2 regions of the Nonomuraea sp. NPDC050556 genome follow, and region 1 is predicted to be linked to the other one. Evidence: riboswitches for the same ligand, from Rfam matches in the RefSeq annotation. Region 1 holds a riboswitch; the other holds the start of a gene.
The links. Region 1 has a riboswitch for S-adenosylmethionine ahead of thrC (threonine synthase). Riboswitches for the same ligand answer to the same signal wherever they lie in the genome.

Region 1 (6,106 bases):
CCGGTTGGGCCTGGACGGCAGCAGGACGCGGATCCACCCGGGCGACTCGGCCACCACGGGGACCCAGGTCGGGTTGCCGAGCTGGGTGTCCGGCAGTACGGCCACGGCCGGCCCGTCTGGGCCGGTATGCACCCGGACGGGAGCGTCCGGGTGCATGAGCGTGCCCGTGGTCACGGCGAAGGGCGCGGAGTCACGCGGGAGCCCCTCGATCGTGGCCTGCGTGGTCGCCGGCGGCAGGGGCCCGGCCTCCGCGTAGGAGGCGCTTCCCGCCAGCAGCAGGACCGTCGACGCGAGGACCCCGGCCCGCCGTACCCGTAGTCGAGACACGCCGAGGACGCTAGCCCGCGGCGCCGGACGGGCGCGGTGGCTAGGGCCAAGGTTTACGGAGGGATGGAAACAGAGAGAGGCGGCCCCCGGAAGATCCGGGAGCCGCCTCTTCTTCGTTCAGGCGGGACTTAGAAGTCCATGTCGCCGCCGCCGGGCATGCCGCCCGGGGCCGGGGAGTTCTTCTCCGGCTTCTCGGCGATGACAGCCTCGGTCGTGAGGAACAGCGCCGCGATGGAAGCGGCGTTCTGCAGCGCGGAGCGCGTCACCTTGGCGGGGTCGAGAATTCCGGCCTCGAACATGTTGACGTACTCGCCCGTGGCGGCGTTGAGGCCCTCACCTGGGGTCAGGTTGCGAACCTTCTCCACCACGACGCCGCCCTCGAGGCCGGCGTTGATCGCGATCTGCTTCAGCGGCTCCTCGAGAGCCTTCTTCACGATCGCCGCACCGGTGGCCTCGTCACCCAGGAGCTCGAGCTTGTCGAACGCCTTGGTGCCGGCCTGCAGCAGCGCCACGCCGCCGCCGGGGACGATGCCCTCCTCGACGGCCGCCTTCGCGTTGCGAACGGCGTCCTCGATGCGGTGCTTGCGCTCCTTGAGCTCGACCTCGGTGGCCGCGCCCGCCTTGATGACGGCGACGCCGCCGGCGAGCTTGGCGAGGCGCTCCTGGAGCTTCTCACGGTCGTAGTCGGAGTCGGTGCGCTCGATCTCGGCGCGGATCTCGTTGACCCGGCCGGAGATGGAGTCGGCGTCACCGGCGCCGTCGACGATCGTCGTCTCGTCCTTGGTGACGACCACCTTGCGGGCGCGGCCCAGCAGGTCGAGGGTGGCGGTCTCCAGCTTGAGCCCGACCTCCTCGGCGATGACCTGACCACCGGTCAGGATCGCGATGTCGGCCAGCATGGCCTTGCGACGGTCGCCGAAGCCCGGCGCCTTGACGGCGACGGAGCGGAACAGACCGCGGATCTTGTTGACGACCAGGGTGGCGAGAGCCTCGCCCTCGACGTCCTCAGCGATGATCAGCAGCGGCTTGCCGGACTGCACGACCTTGTCGAGCAGCGGCAGCAGGTCCTTGTTGGCGGAGACCTTGCTGTTGACGATCAGGATGTACGGGTCTTCGAGAACGGCCTCCATGCGGTCGGAGTCCGTGACGAAGTACATCGAGATCAGGCCCTTGTCGAAGCGCATGCCCTCGGTGAGCTCAAGCTCGAGGCCGAAGGTGTTGCTCTCCTCGACGGTGATGACACCTTCCTTGCCGACCTTGTCCATCGCCTCGGCGATCATCTCGCCGATCTGCGTGTCACCGGCGGAAATGGAGGCGGTCGACGCGATCTGCGCCTTGGTCTCCACGTCCTTGGCAAGCTTGGAGAGCTCCTCGCTGACGCGCTCGACGGCAGCCTCGATGCCCTTCTTCAGAGCCATCGGGTTGGCGCCGGCTGCCACGTTGCGCAGGCCCTCGCGGACCAGCGCCTGGGCGAGCACGGTGGCGGTGGTGGTGCCGTCACCCGCGACGTCGTCCGTCTTCTTGGCGACTTCCTTGACCAGCTCGGCGCCGATCTTCTCCCACGGGTCCTCGAGCTCGATCTCCTTGGCGATGGAAACACCATCGTTGGTGATCGTGGGGGCGCCCCACTTCTTCTCCAGCACGACGTTTCGGCCCTTGGGGCCGAGGGTCACCTTGACGGCGTCGGCGAGCTGGTTCATACCGCGCTCGAGACCGCGCCGGGCTTCCTCGTCAAACGCGATCATCTTGGCTGCCATAAGGCTAGACCTCCCAGATGCAGGGTGGCTTAAGTTGAACCGAGACGTTGCCCGCGACGGCATTTGTGCACGGCCTGCTCGATGTAGGTCGTGCACTTGGACCTGCATCTCCGTGCGGCAGGTCCCAGCGTCTCGATCCAATTGTGCTGGCACTCTCGGACAGAGAGTGCCAACGAACTGTTTAGCACTCTACCTGGTCGAGTGCAAGCCGAAGCCGGTCGTCGCTTCATACGTACGGTGACCTTTTGATTACACTATGTCCCTATGAAACGACTACTCGGCGGTTTCGCGCTGGCCCTCTTCGTGCTCACCGCTCCTGCGTACGCATCAGAGCCGTGCATCTGCACCAAGGAGTACAACCCCGTCGTCGGCACCGACGGCAAGACCTACTCCAACCCCTGCATGGCCGCCTGCGCGGGGGTCGAGCCGAAGAAGAGTTGCCCGTTCAGCGCCGTCCCGCCGGTGACGGGCACCTACCAGTAGACCTTCAGGCACGAGGACGCCAGGGCCCCGTGAAGGGCCCTGGCGTTTTCGAGTCGACGAAGGTGATGTGGCAGATCCCCACGGACTGCGTTGCCGCGTGAGCTGCCGGTGCATACCCGTTACATGATTCAGACCGCCCGGACAGCCTCGGCCTGAGGCCCCTTCTGTCCTTGGGTGATCTCGAACTCGACCCGCTGGCCCTGTTCGAGAGACCGATAGCCATCCATCATGATCGCTGAGTAATGGACGAACACATCTTTACCACCGTCTACCGCGATGAAGCCATAGCCCTTGTCCGCGTTGAACCACTTGACGGTGCCCTGCGCCACTTTCCGACTCCTCTTACTGGGCTCCGGACCCCACCCATTCCACCCGCGAGATCCGTGGTCGCCCTGACATATGGGTAAATCACGCCAGAACAACCGCCCTCGACCATACCTTCGTCATGCCGTAGGGCAACAGAGTCAATTTTTTGTTGAATATAAAAGTAAGGCGCCCACCGGGAAGCCCGGGGGCGCCTGGGATGCGGGGCTTCAGCCGCCCGCCACCGCCGGAATGATGGAGATCTGTGCGCCTTCGGGAGTGACAGTGTCGAGACCCTCCGCGAAACGGACATCCTCTTCACCAACATAAACGTTGACAAAACGGCGAATCTTGCCCGATTCATCCAGAATTCGCGCCCCGATCCCCGGATAGTCGGCATCGAGCTTCTGAAGCACGTCGCGAAGCGTCGCGCCCTCTCCGCCGACCTCGGCCTTGCTGCCGGTGTAGGTCCGCAGAATGGTGGGAATCCGCACAGAAACACTCATGGTTAACTCGCCTTTCGTTGTTGTCAGAGAGCCGCGCGGAACGCGTCGAGCGAGGGCTTGATCACTGCGCTGGGCCGGGCCGTCGAGGCCACGGCGTCGAGCGTCTTGAGGCCGTCACCGGTGTTGAGCACCACGGTCTCCAGCGAGGGATCGATCTGGCCCGTCTCGGCGAGCTTCTTCAGCACTCCGACGGTGACCCCGCCGGCCGTCTCGGCGAAGATGCCCTCCGTGGAGGCCAGCAGCCTGATCGCGTCGACGATCTCGGGGTCGGTGACGTCCTCCACGGCCCCACCGGTACGACGGGCGATGTCGAGCACGTAGGGCCCGTCAGCGGGATTGCCGATCGCCAGCGACTTGGCGATGGTGTCCGGCTTGACCGGCTGGACGACGTCGTGTCCCGCCTTGTAGGCGGCCGACACCGGCGAGCAGCCCAGGGCCTGCGCCGCGAAGATCTTGTAAGGCGCGTCCTCGACCAGCCCGAGCGCGATCAGCTCCTTGAACCCCTTGTCGATCTTCGTCAGCTGCGACCCTGAGGCCACGGGGACGATGATCTGCTCGGGCAGGCGCCAGCCGAGCTGCTCGGCGATCTCGTAGGCCAGCGTCTTGGATCCCTCCGCGTAGTAAGGGCGCAGGTTGACGTTGACGAAGCCCCACTTGTCACCCAGCGGGTCGCCGATCAGCTCCGAGCAGAAGCGGTTGACCTCGTCGTAGGTGCCGTCGATGCCGACGAGCGTGCCGCCGAACACCCGGGCCATCGCGATCTTCGCCTGCTCCAGGTCGGCGGGGATGAACACGCAGGCGTCGAGCCCGGCGCGGGCGGCGGCGGCGGTGACCGCGCCGGCCAGGTTGCCGGTGGAGGAGCAGGATAGGGTGTGGAAGCCGAAGTTGCGCGCCGCCTCGACGGCGATCGCGACCACGCGGTCCTTGAAGGAGTGGGTGGGGTTGCCCGAGTCGTCCTTGACGTGCAGGGACTTGAAGCCGAGCTCCTTGCCCAGGTTGTCGGCCTTGACGAGCTTCGTCCAGCCGGGGTTCATGTTCCGCTTCGACGCGACGTCGACGGGAACGGGGAGGAGCGAGCGGTAACGCCAGATGTTGGCGGGGCCCGACTCGATCTGCGAGCGGGTCACCGTACCGAAGTCGTAGGCCACCTCGAGTGGCCCGAAACACTCCAGGCAGGCGAAGCTGGGGCCGAGGTCGTAGCGGGTGCCGCACTCGCGGCAGGAGAGGGCTACAGCAGGACCGAAGTCAAGCGACATGAAGCGAGGCCTTCCCTCATCTTCGTCTGCGACCACCCTGGCCACAGACCGGAATTGGCACCTCGTCCCGGTCGGCCTCGTCACGTCACGAGATCAGTCCGGGAGGTTGCCGGGGCTTCGCAGGGCCGTTCCCTCCACCCCTCTGGATGAGCAGTGCGGAGCAAGTCCGCACATATTCAGTTGTAGACGCGACTCTACCCTGGACTCTCCGTACAGGGCACAGCCGTCTCACCGGGTGAGACGAACGGTCTCACCGATAATCCTCGCCCAGCGCCGCCTGGACGTACTTGCGCGCCTGGTGGATGCGCGACTTCGCGGTGCCGAGCGGGATGCCGAGCTGCTCGGCCACCTCGTTGTAGTCGAGTTGCACGATGTCGCGCAACACCAGCGCCTGGGCCAGGTCGGGCTTCTCCGCCTCCAGCGACTCCATCGCGTCGAGCAGGTCGAGCCGCGAACCGGCGATCACGCTCACCCGGCGCACGTCCGGCTTCTGCATCGGCAGGTCCTCGGAGGTCTGCTCGGCCGCCCGCCGCTTCAGCGACCGGTAGGTCGTGCGCGCGCAGTTGGCCGTGACGATGTGCAGCCAGGTGCTGAAGCGCGCCCTGCCCTCGAAGCGCCCGATGTTGCGCGCCACGGCGAGCAGGGTGTCCTGGCACGCCTCCTCGGCATCCTGGGTGTAGGGCAGGATCCGGCTGCAGTGCCGCATCACGTCCGGCTCGATCCGCCGCAGCAGCTCGCCCAGCGCGCGGTGGTCACCACCGGCGGCCGCGACGGCAAGTTCCTCGGTTAGCTCATCTAGCGCCATAGCGGGATCCTATGGTCGGGGGTCATGTTTGGTTAACCATCCACAAAGCCGCGGAGTAAAGATGCACAGCGTCCTGGTGGCCTCCAACAGGGGACCCGTCTCTTTCACCGTCTCCGACGACGGCGTGCTGACCATGAAACGCGGCGGTGGCGGCCTGGTCTCCGGGTTGTCGGGCGTGGCCAAGGACGAGGGCGTCCTGTGGGTCTGTGCCGCCCTGTCCGACGGCGACCGCTCCGCCGTACGGCAGGCGCCCGGCGGGCGGCTCGACGGCTCGGGCTACGACACGGGTGCGCTGCGGATGCTCGACATCCCGCCGGCCACCTTCCACCGGGCCTACAACGCGGTGGCCAACTCCACGCTCTGGTTCGTCAACCACCTGCTCTACGACATCCCCAACGCGCCGCACTTCGGCACGCGGTTCAAGCGGGAGTGGGAGTCGTACCGCGACTACAACGGCGCCTTCGCCCTGGCGCTGGCCGAGGAGGCGGGGCACGGGGCGCGGGTGATGGTGCAGGACTACCACCTGACGCTCACCCCGGCGATGCTCCGCGCCGAGCGGCCCGACCTGCGCATCGCGCACTTCAGCCACACGCCGTGGGCGCCGCCCGAGTATTTCTCGCTGCTGCCCGACGACGTCGGCCGGGAGGTCCTCGAAGGCATCCTGGGCGC
Region 2 (6,106 bases), on a different contig from region 1:
CCCCGGACGCGCTCGCCTTCTGTGACCGGCTGTCGGCAGCGGTGGCCCACGCCGCGACCGGGGGCGTGCCGTTCAACTTCGTGGCCAGCCCCGAGCAGGTCAAGCTGGCCTACACCAGCGAGTACGCCGAGCGGCTGCTCCAGCTCAGGAAGCGTTACGACCCGGCCGGGCTGTTCGGCGGCGACAGGATGCTCACGTCGTGACCTCCAGGGCGCTGAGCCCCCTGATGATGTAGCCGGAGTTCCAGGTGGGCTCCTGGCGGAGTTCGAGCTTCGGCGCCTTGCGCAGCAGGGTGCCGAAGGACTCGATCAGCTCGATCCTGGCCAGCGGCGCGCCCAGGCAGAAGTGGATGCCCGCGCCGAAGGAGATGTGCGGGTTGTCCTGGCGGCCGACGTCCAGCTCCCGAGGGTTCTCGAAGACGGCCGGGTCGTGGTTGGCCGAGCCGAACAGTAGGCCGACCTCGGTGCCCCGCTTGATCTCGACGCCGCCGACCTCGATGTCCTCCAGCACCCAGCGCTCGAACATCTGCAGCGGGGTGTCGTAGCGCATCAGCTCCTCGACCGCGGTCGGCAGCAGGCCGGGGTCGTCGCGCAGCCGTACGAGCTGGTCGGGGTTCCTGAAAAGGGACCACCAGCCGTTGCCGGTGACGTTGACCGTCGCCTCGTGGCCCGCGTTGAGCAGCAGCACGCACGTGCCGACCAGCTCGTCCTCCGTCAGGCCCTCGACCTGCGCGAGCGCGCTGATCAGGTCGTCGCCGTAGGGGCGCTTGGCCAGCTCGCGCAGGTAGGCGGAGAACTCGTCGGCGGCCCTCACGGCCGTGTGCTGGGCCTGCTCCGAGGGGTTGAGCTCGTACATCCCGCAGATGTCGGCCGACCACGGCCTGAGCAGGTGGCGATCCTCCGGCGGGATGCCGAGCATCTCGGCGATGACGGTCACCGGCAGCGGCTCGGCCACCTCGGCGATCAGGTCGCCGCCGCCCTTGGCCACGAACGCGTCGACCAGCTCCTCCACGATCGCGCGCACCCGCGGGCGCAGCGACTCGACCATGCGCGGCGTGAACGCCTTGGACACCAGGCGGCGCAGGCGGGTGTGGACGGGCGGCTCGACGTCGAGCATGCCCGCGTTGATCACCCGCCAGAACGGCTCCTGGAACGCGGGGTTGGGCTCGCGGCCGAACTCCGCGTCCGTGGCCACGTGCGCGTAGGACCGCCCGAGGCGGCGGTCCCTGAGCAGCGCGTTCACGTCGGCATGGGTGGCGATGAGCCACTGGCCGGTCGGCTCGAAGAAGCTGACCGGCTCTCGTTCCCTCAGGTCTGCGTAGACCTCATAGGGGTTGGCCACGAAATCGGGATTCCACGGGTCAAAGCGCACTACTCCACTTTAGTGCGCCTGCTGCGCATCCGGATGTTGAGCAGCTCCACGACCAGCGAGAACGCCATCGCGAAGTAGATGTAGCCCTTTGAGATGTGCTGGCCGAAGCCCTCGGCGATGAGCACCACGCCGATGAGGACCAGGAACGACAGCGCCAGCATCTTGATGCTCGGGTGCGCGTCGACGAACCTGCTGATCGGCCCGGAGGCGAACAGCATCACCAGCACCGCCACGATCACCGCGGCGACCATCACGCCGAGCTCGTCGACCATGCCGACGGCCGTGATGACGGAGTCCAGCGAGAAGACGACGTCGAGCACCATGATCTGCAGGATCACCGAGGTGAACGAGGTGACCTTGCGGTTCTTGCCGCCCTCGTCCTCCTTCAGCTCCATGCTGTGGCCGATCTCGGTGACGCTCTTGGCGAGCAGGAAGAGCCCGCCCAGGAGCAGGATCAGGTCGCGTCCCGAAATTTCATGACCCCAGACCTCGAACAGCGGCGCGGTCAGCTTCACCACCCACGCCAGCGCGAGCAGCAGCAGCAACCGGCTGATCAGCGCGGCGCCGAGACCGAGCACCCTGGCCCGGTCGCGCTGCTCCGGCGGGAGTTTCCCGGCCAGGATGCTGATGAAGATGATGTTGTCGATACCTAGGACGATCTCCAGTGCGACCAGGGTGAAGAACCCGATCCAGATCTCAGGGTTGGACACCCAGTCCAGCATTTTCTACCTCCGCGGCTAGTCGACACCTGTCACAGGGTCACCAACGAGTGATAGCCCCTGGAAGTTCGGCGACTTGCGAGAAGGCCCCAAGTGTCGGTTATAGTTCGGCTCGTAGGTCATGAGTGCCAGCGCTTAGCCCCGGCTTGCTGGCCGGCAACCCTCGCGTCCGCGGCGGGGTGCCCCGGGTGAAGACCTGGTCCGTCACGAGGTGTGGCGGGCAAGCGCGGGCTCCGGGTTGCTCCAGGGGTCCCGACGACCCCAGGAGGTTTGCCATGTCCACGCTGACGATCTTCAACTCGGTCCCCGCCCAGAAGACTTCCTTTTCCCAGGAAAGCCGCGAGATTCCCGCGGTGCTCGGCACCGACCTCGAAGTGCCCGTCAAGGGCGGCCAGCTCGTCACGTACGCCAACCTCGACTACGCGGCCAGCGCCCCCTGTCTGGAGCCGGTCAGCGCCGCCGTCAATGCCGCGCTCCCGGCCTACTCCAGCGTCCACCGCGGCGCCGGTTACGCCTCCCAGCTCACCACCGCCAGGTACGAGCAGGCCAGGCACACCGTGCGCGCCTTCGCCGGCGCCCGCGCCGACGACGCGGTCATCTTCACCCGCAACACCACCGACGCCACGAACCTGCTCGCCCGCTCGCTTCCCGAGGGCACGACCGTCGTCGTCTTCGACACCGAACACCACGCCTCCCTCCTCCCCTGGCCCTCTGCCGTACGGCTCTCGCCACCCCCATTCCCCGGCGAGGCCGTACGGCAGGTGGACTCCGTGCTGTCGGAGATCACCGGGCCCAAGCTGCTGGTCGTGACCGCCGCCTCCAACGTCACCGGCGAGCTCTGGCCGATCGCGGCGCTCGCGCACGTGGCGCACCGGCACGGGGCGCGCATCCTGGTCGACGCCGCGCAGCTCGTCCCGCACCGCAGGCTCAACCTGACCGCGCTCGACCTCGACTACGTGGCCTTCTCCGGGCACAAGCTCTACGCCCCCTTCGGCGCGGGGGTGCTCATCGGGCGGCGTGACTGGCTGTCCGACGGCGAGCCGTACCTCAAGGGCGGCGGGGCCGTCAAGTCCGTCACGGACGTCACCGAGTGGCACGACGACGCCGAGCCCCGGCACGAGGCGGGGACGCCCAACGTGCTCGGGGCGATCGCGCTGGCCGCTGCCTGTGATGCTCTGAGCGCTACCGGGTGGAATGTTCTGGTGCGCGAGGAGGAGCGGCTGCTGGCGCGGCTACGTTCCGGGCTTGCGGCTGTGGAAGGTGTTCACGAGCTTTCGCTGTGGGGGCCGGATCACCCGCGGGTCGGCATCGTGTCGTTCGTCGTGGACGGGTACTCGGCGCGCGAGGTCGCCGAGGCGCTGTCCGGCGAGTACGGCATCGGGGTGCGCGACGGCAAGTTCTGCGCGCACCCGTTCGTCAGGCACCTGCTGGGCGAGTCCGACGGCGGGTGCGAGGACGGCACGGCCTCCGCCGTACGGGCCTCGATCGGCATCGGTACGACGGAGGAGCACGTGGACAGGCTCGTCTCGGCGCTTCGGGATCTGGTCAGCCGGTAGGCGGCTTCTTGTCGTCGGCGAAGAGGGCGTCGATGTCCTTGAGGTCCTCTTCGCTCCACTCCTGACTTGCTGCGGCTTTCTTCTCCTGCACGGCAGATTTGACGGCCTCGTCCATGACGGCGGCATCGCTGGCGGCCTGCTCCGGCCTTAGCGGCGCTGCGGGTGCCGCTGCTGGTTCTGCTTTTTGTGGTGCTGGGACGACGACGACCTTCTCCTGCACGACGGCGACGGGCTCGGCCGCCTTGGCCGCTGCGGCCTTCTCTGCGGCCTTCTGCTCGGCGCGCTTGCCGAACAGTGAGCGGAATATCCCGTCGATGCTGATCCGTCCCGCCCCCAGCGCGACGAACAGCAGGCAGGCGGCTGCGAGCGCGCCGACGAGCTCCCAGCCGTTGTTGGTGATGAAGAGCCCGTTCCAGGCGTGCACGTAGGCGATCGCGCCCACGGACACGGCGAGCAGGCACAACGCCGCGATCCGCGTCAGCAGTCCCAAGATCAGAAACGAGCCGCCCACGGTCTCAGCGACAGTGGTGAACCCCGCGGCCAGCTCAGGCTGCGGAACCCCGGCTTGGGTGAACATCCCGGTTGTCGCGTCCAGCCCGTTCTGCCACTTCTGCCACCCGTGGGCGACGAAGATGACGCCGATCGTCACCCGTGAGATCAGCGCTGCTACGTCGAACAACACCCTGTTCATGGCGATATCTCCCCCCGTTACCCGTATCTCTCCCCCCACTACAGGCAGTGAATGCGCTTCCATACCGTTCCTTGACCGACGGCCACGCTGGATCACCAGGTCGGGCGGTGGCAGCATGGGGCCTATGACGGAACGCGTGGTCGGCATCGGAGCAGGCGCGAAGGAGCTGGCCACCGAGGACATGATCCTCAACATCGGCCCGCAACACCCCTCGACACACGGCGTCCTGCGGCTGCGACTCACCCTGGACGGCGAGCGCATCGCCTCGGCTGAGCCGATCATCGGCTACATGCACCGCGGCGCGGAGAAGCTGTTCGAGGTGCGCGACTACCGCCAGATCATCATGCTGGCCAACCGGCACGACTGGCTGTCCGGGTTCGCCAACGAGCTGGGCGTCGTGCTCGCCGCTGAACGCATGCTGGGCATGGAGGTGCCGGTCCGTGCCGTCTGGACGCGCACGCTGCTGGCCGAGCTCAACCGGATCCTCAGCCACCTGATGTTCCTCGGCTCCTACCCGCTCGAACTCGGCGCGATCACGCCCGTCTTCTACGCCTTCAACGAGCGCGAGCGCATCCAGGGCGTCATGGAGGAGATCTCCGGCGGGCGCATGCACTACATGTTCAACCGCGTCGGCGGGCTCAAGGAGGAGCTTCCCTCCGGATGGCTGGGCCGCGTCGCCGAGGTGATCGCCGAGACCCGCCGCCGCATCCCCGCGATCGAGGACCTCATCCTGCACAACGAGATCTTCGTCGCCCGCACGCGCGGCGTCGGCGTGCTCGACCGCGAGACGATCATGCAGTACGGCGTGAGCGGACCCATCGCCCGCGCTTCTGGCGTCGACTTCGACCTGCGCCGCGACCAGCCGTACCTCGCCTATCCCGAGCTTCCCGTCAAGGTCGTGACCCGTACGGCAGGCGACTGCCACGCGCGTTTCGAGGTGCTGCTCGAACAGGCCAAGGTCTCCCTCGACCTGGCGGAGGCCTGCGTCGACCGGCTGCGCACGCTGCCGCAGGGCCCGATCAACCAGCGCCTGCCCAAGGTGCTGAAGGTCCCCGAGGGGCACACCTACGCCTGGACGGAGAACCCGCTCGGCATCAACGGCTACTACCTCGTCTCCAAGGGGGACAAGACGCCGTGGCGGCTGAAGCTGCGCTCCGCCTCGTACAACAACGTCCAAGTGCTGCGCGAGATGCTGCCCGGCCACGTGGTGGCCGACATGGTGGCCATCCTGGGCTCCATGTTCTTCGTCGTGGGTGACATCGACAAGTGACTGCTGAGAGAGACAAGTACGTCGACTGGCTGCGGGCGCTCAGCCTCATCACCGTCGTCGTGTGGCACTGGGCGTTCACGATCCTGCAGTGGACGCCGCACGGTCCCGAGCCGACGAGCCCGCTCGGCTTCACCAGCGGGCTGTGGATCCTCACCTGGCTGATGCAGGTGCTGCCGCTGTTCTTCTACATCGGCGGGCACGTGCACCTGCTGTCGTGGGAGCGGGCCTGTGACCGCGGGGTGGGGATCGGGGCGTTCGTCTGGCGGCGCATCAGGGCGCTCGCCATCCCGGCGCTGACGTTGTGCGCGGTGTGGGCGGTCATCGGGGTGGTGATCTGGCTCGTCTTCGACGTGCCGTGGATCGGCCGGGCCGTACTCCTGGTGCTCAGCCCGCTGTGGTTCATGGCCGTCTACATCATGCTCGTCGCTCTCCTGCCTGTGGCGCTGTGGTTGCACCGGCGTTACGACGTGCTGGCGCTCATCTGGATGGGCGGCGCCGC

Region 2: another riboswitch for S-adenosylmethionine. It lies ahead of ACIBG8_RS43870 (aminotransferase class V-fold PLP-dependent enzyme); the one in region 1 lies ahead of thrC (threonine synthase).

The regions. Positions count from the first base shown of each region.
Region 1 is NZ_JBITGU010000006.1:709,936-716,041, forward strand. It holds gene ACIBG8_RS50060 (L,D-transpeptidase) at 1-327, opposite strand, end outside; gene groL (chaperonin GroEL) at 456-2,084, opposite strand; gene ACIBG8_RS50070 (Kazal-type serine protease inhibitor family protein) at 2,349-2,567, shown strand; gene ACIBG8_RS50075 (cold-shock protein) at 2,696-2,896, opposite strand; gene ACIBG8_RS50080 (MoaD/ThiS family protein) at 3,101-3,376, opposite strand; gene thrC (threonine synthase) at 3,400-4,632, opposite strand; SAM riboswitch class I at 4,646-4,785, opposite strand; gene ACIBG8_RS50090 (RNA polymerase sigma factor) at 4,883-5,437, opposite strand; gene ACIBG8_RS50095 (trehalose-6-phosphate synthase) at 5,499-6,106, shown strand, end outside.
Region 2 is NZ_JBITGU010000005.1:345,555-351,660, forward strand. It holds gene ACIBG8_RS43855 (FAD-binding oxidoreductase) at 1-203, shown strand, start outside; gene ACIBG8_RS43860 (cytochrome P450) at 193-1,371, opposite strand; gene ACIBG8_RS43865 (TerC family protein) at 1,371-2,093, opposite strand; SAM riboswitch class IV at 2,208-2,323, shown strand; gene ACIBG8_RS43870 (aminotransferase class V-fold PLP-dependent enzyme) at 2,366-3,646, shown strand; gene ACIBG8_RS43875 (DoxX family protein) at 3,636-4,337, opposite strand; gene ACIBG8_RS43880 (NADH-quinone oxidoreductase subunit D) at 4,462-5,607, shown strand; gene ACIBG8_RS43885 (acyltransferase) at 5,604-6,106, shown strand, end outside.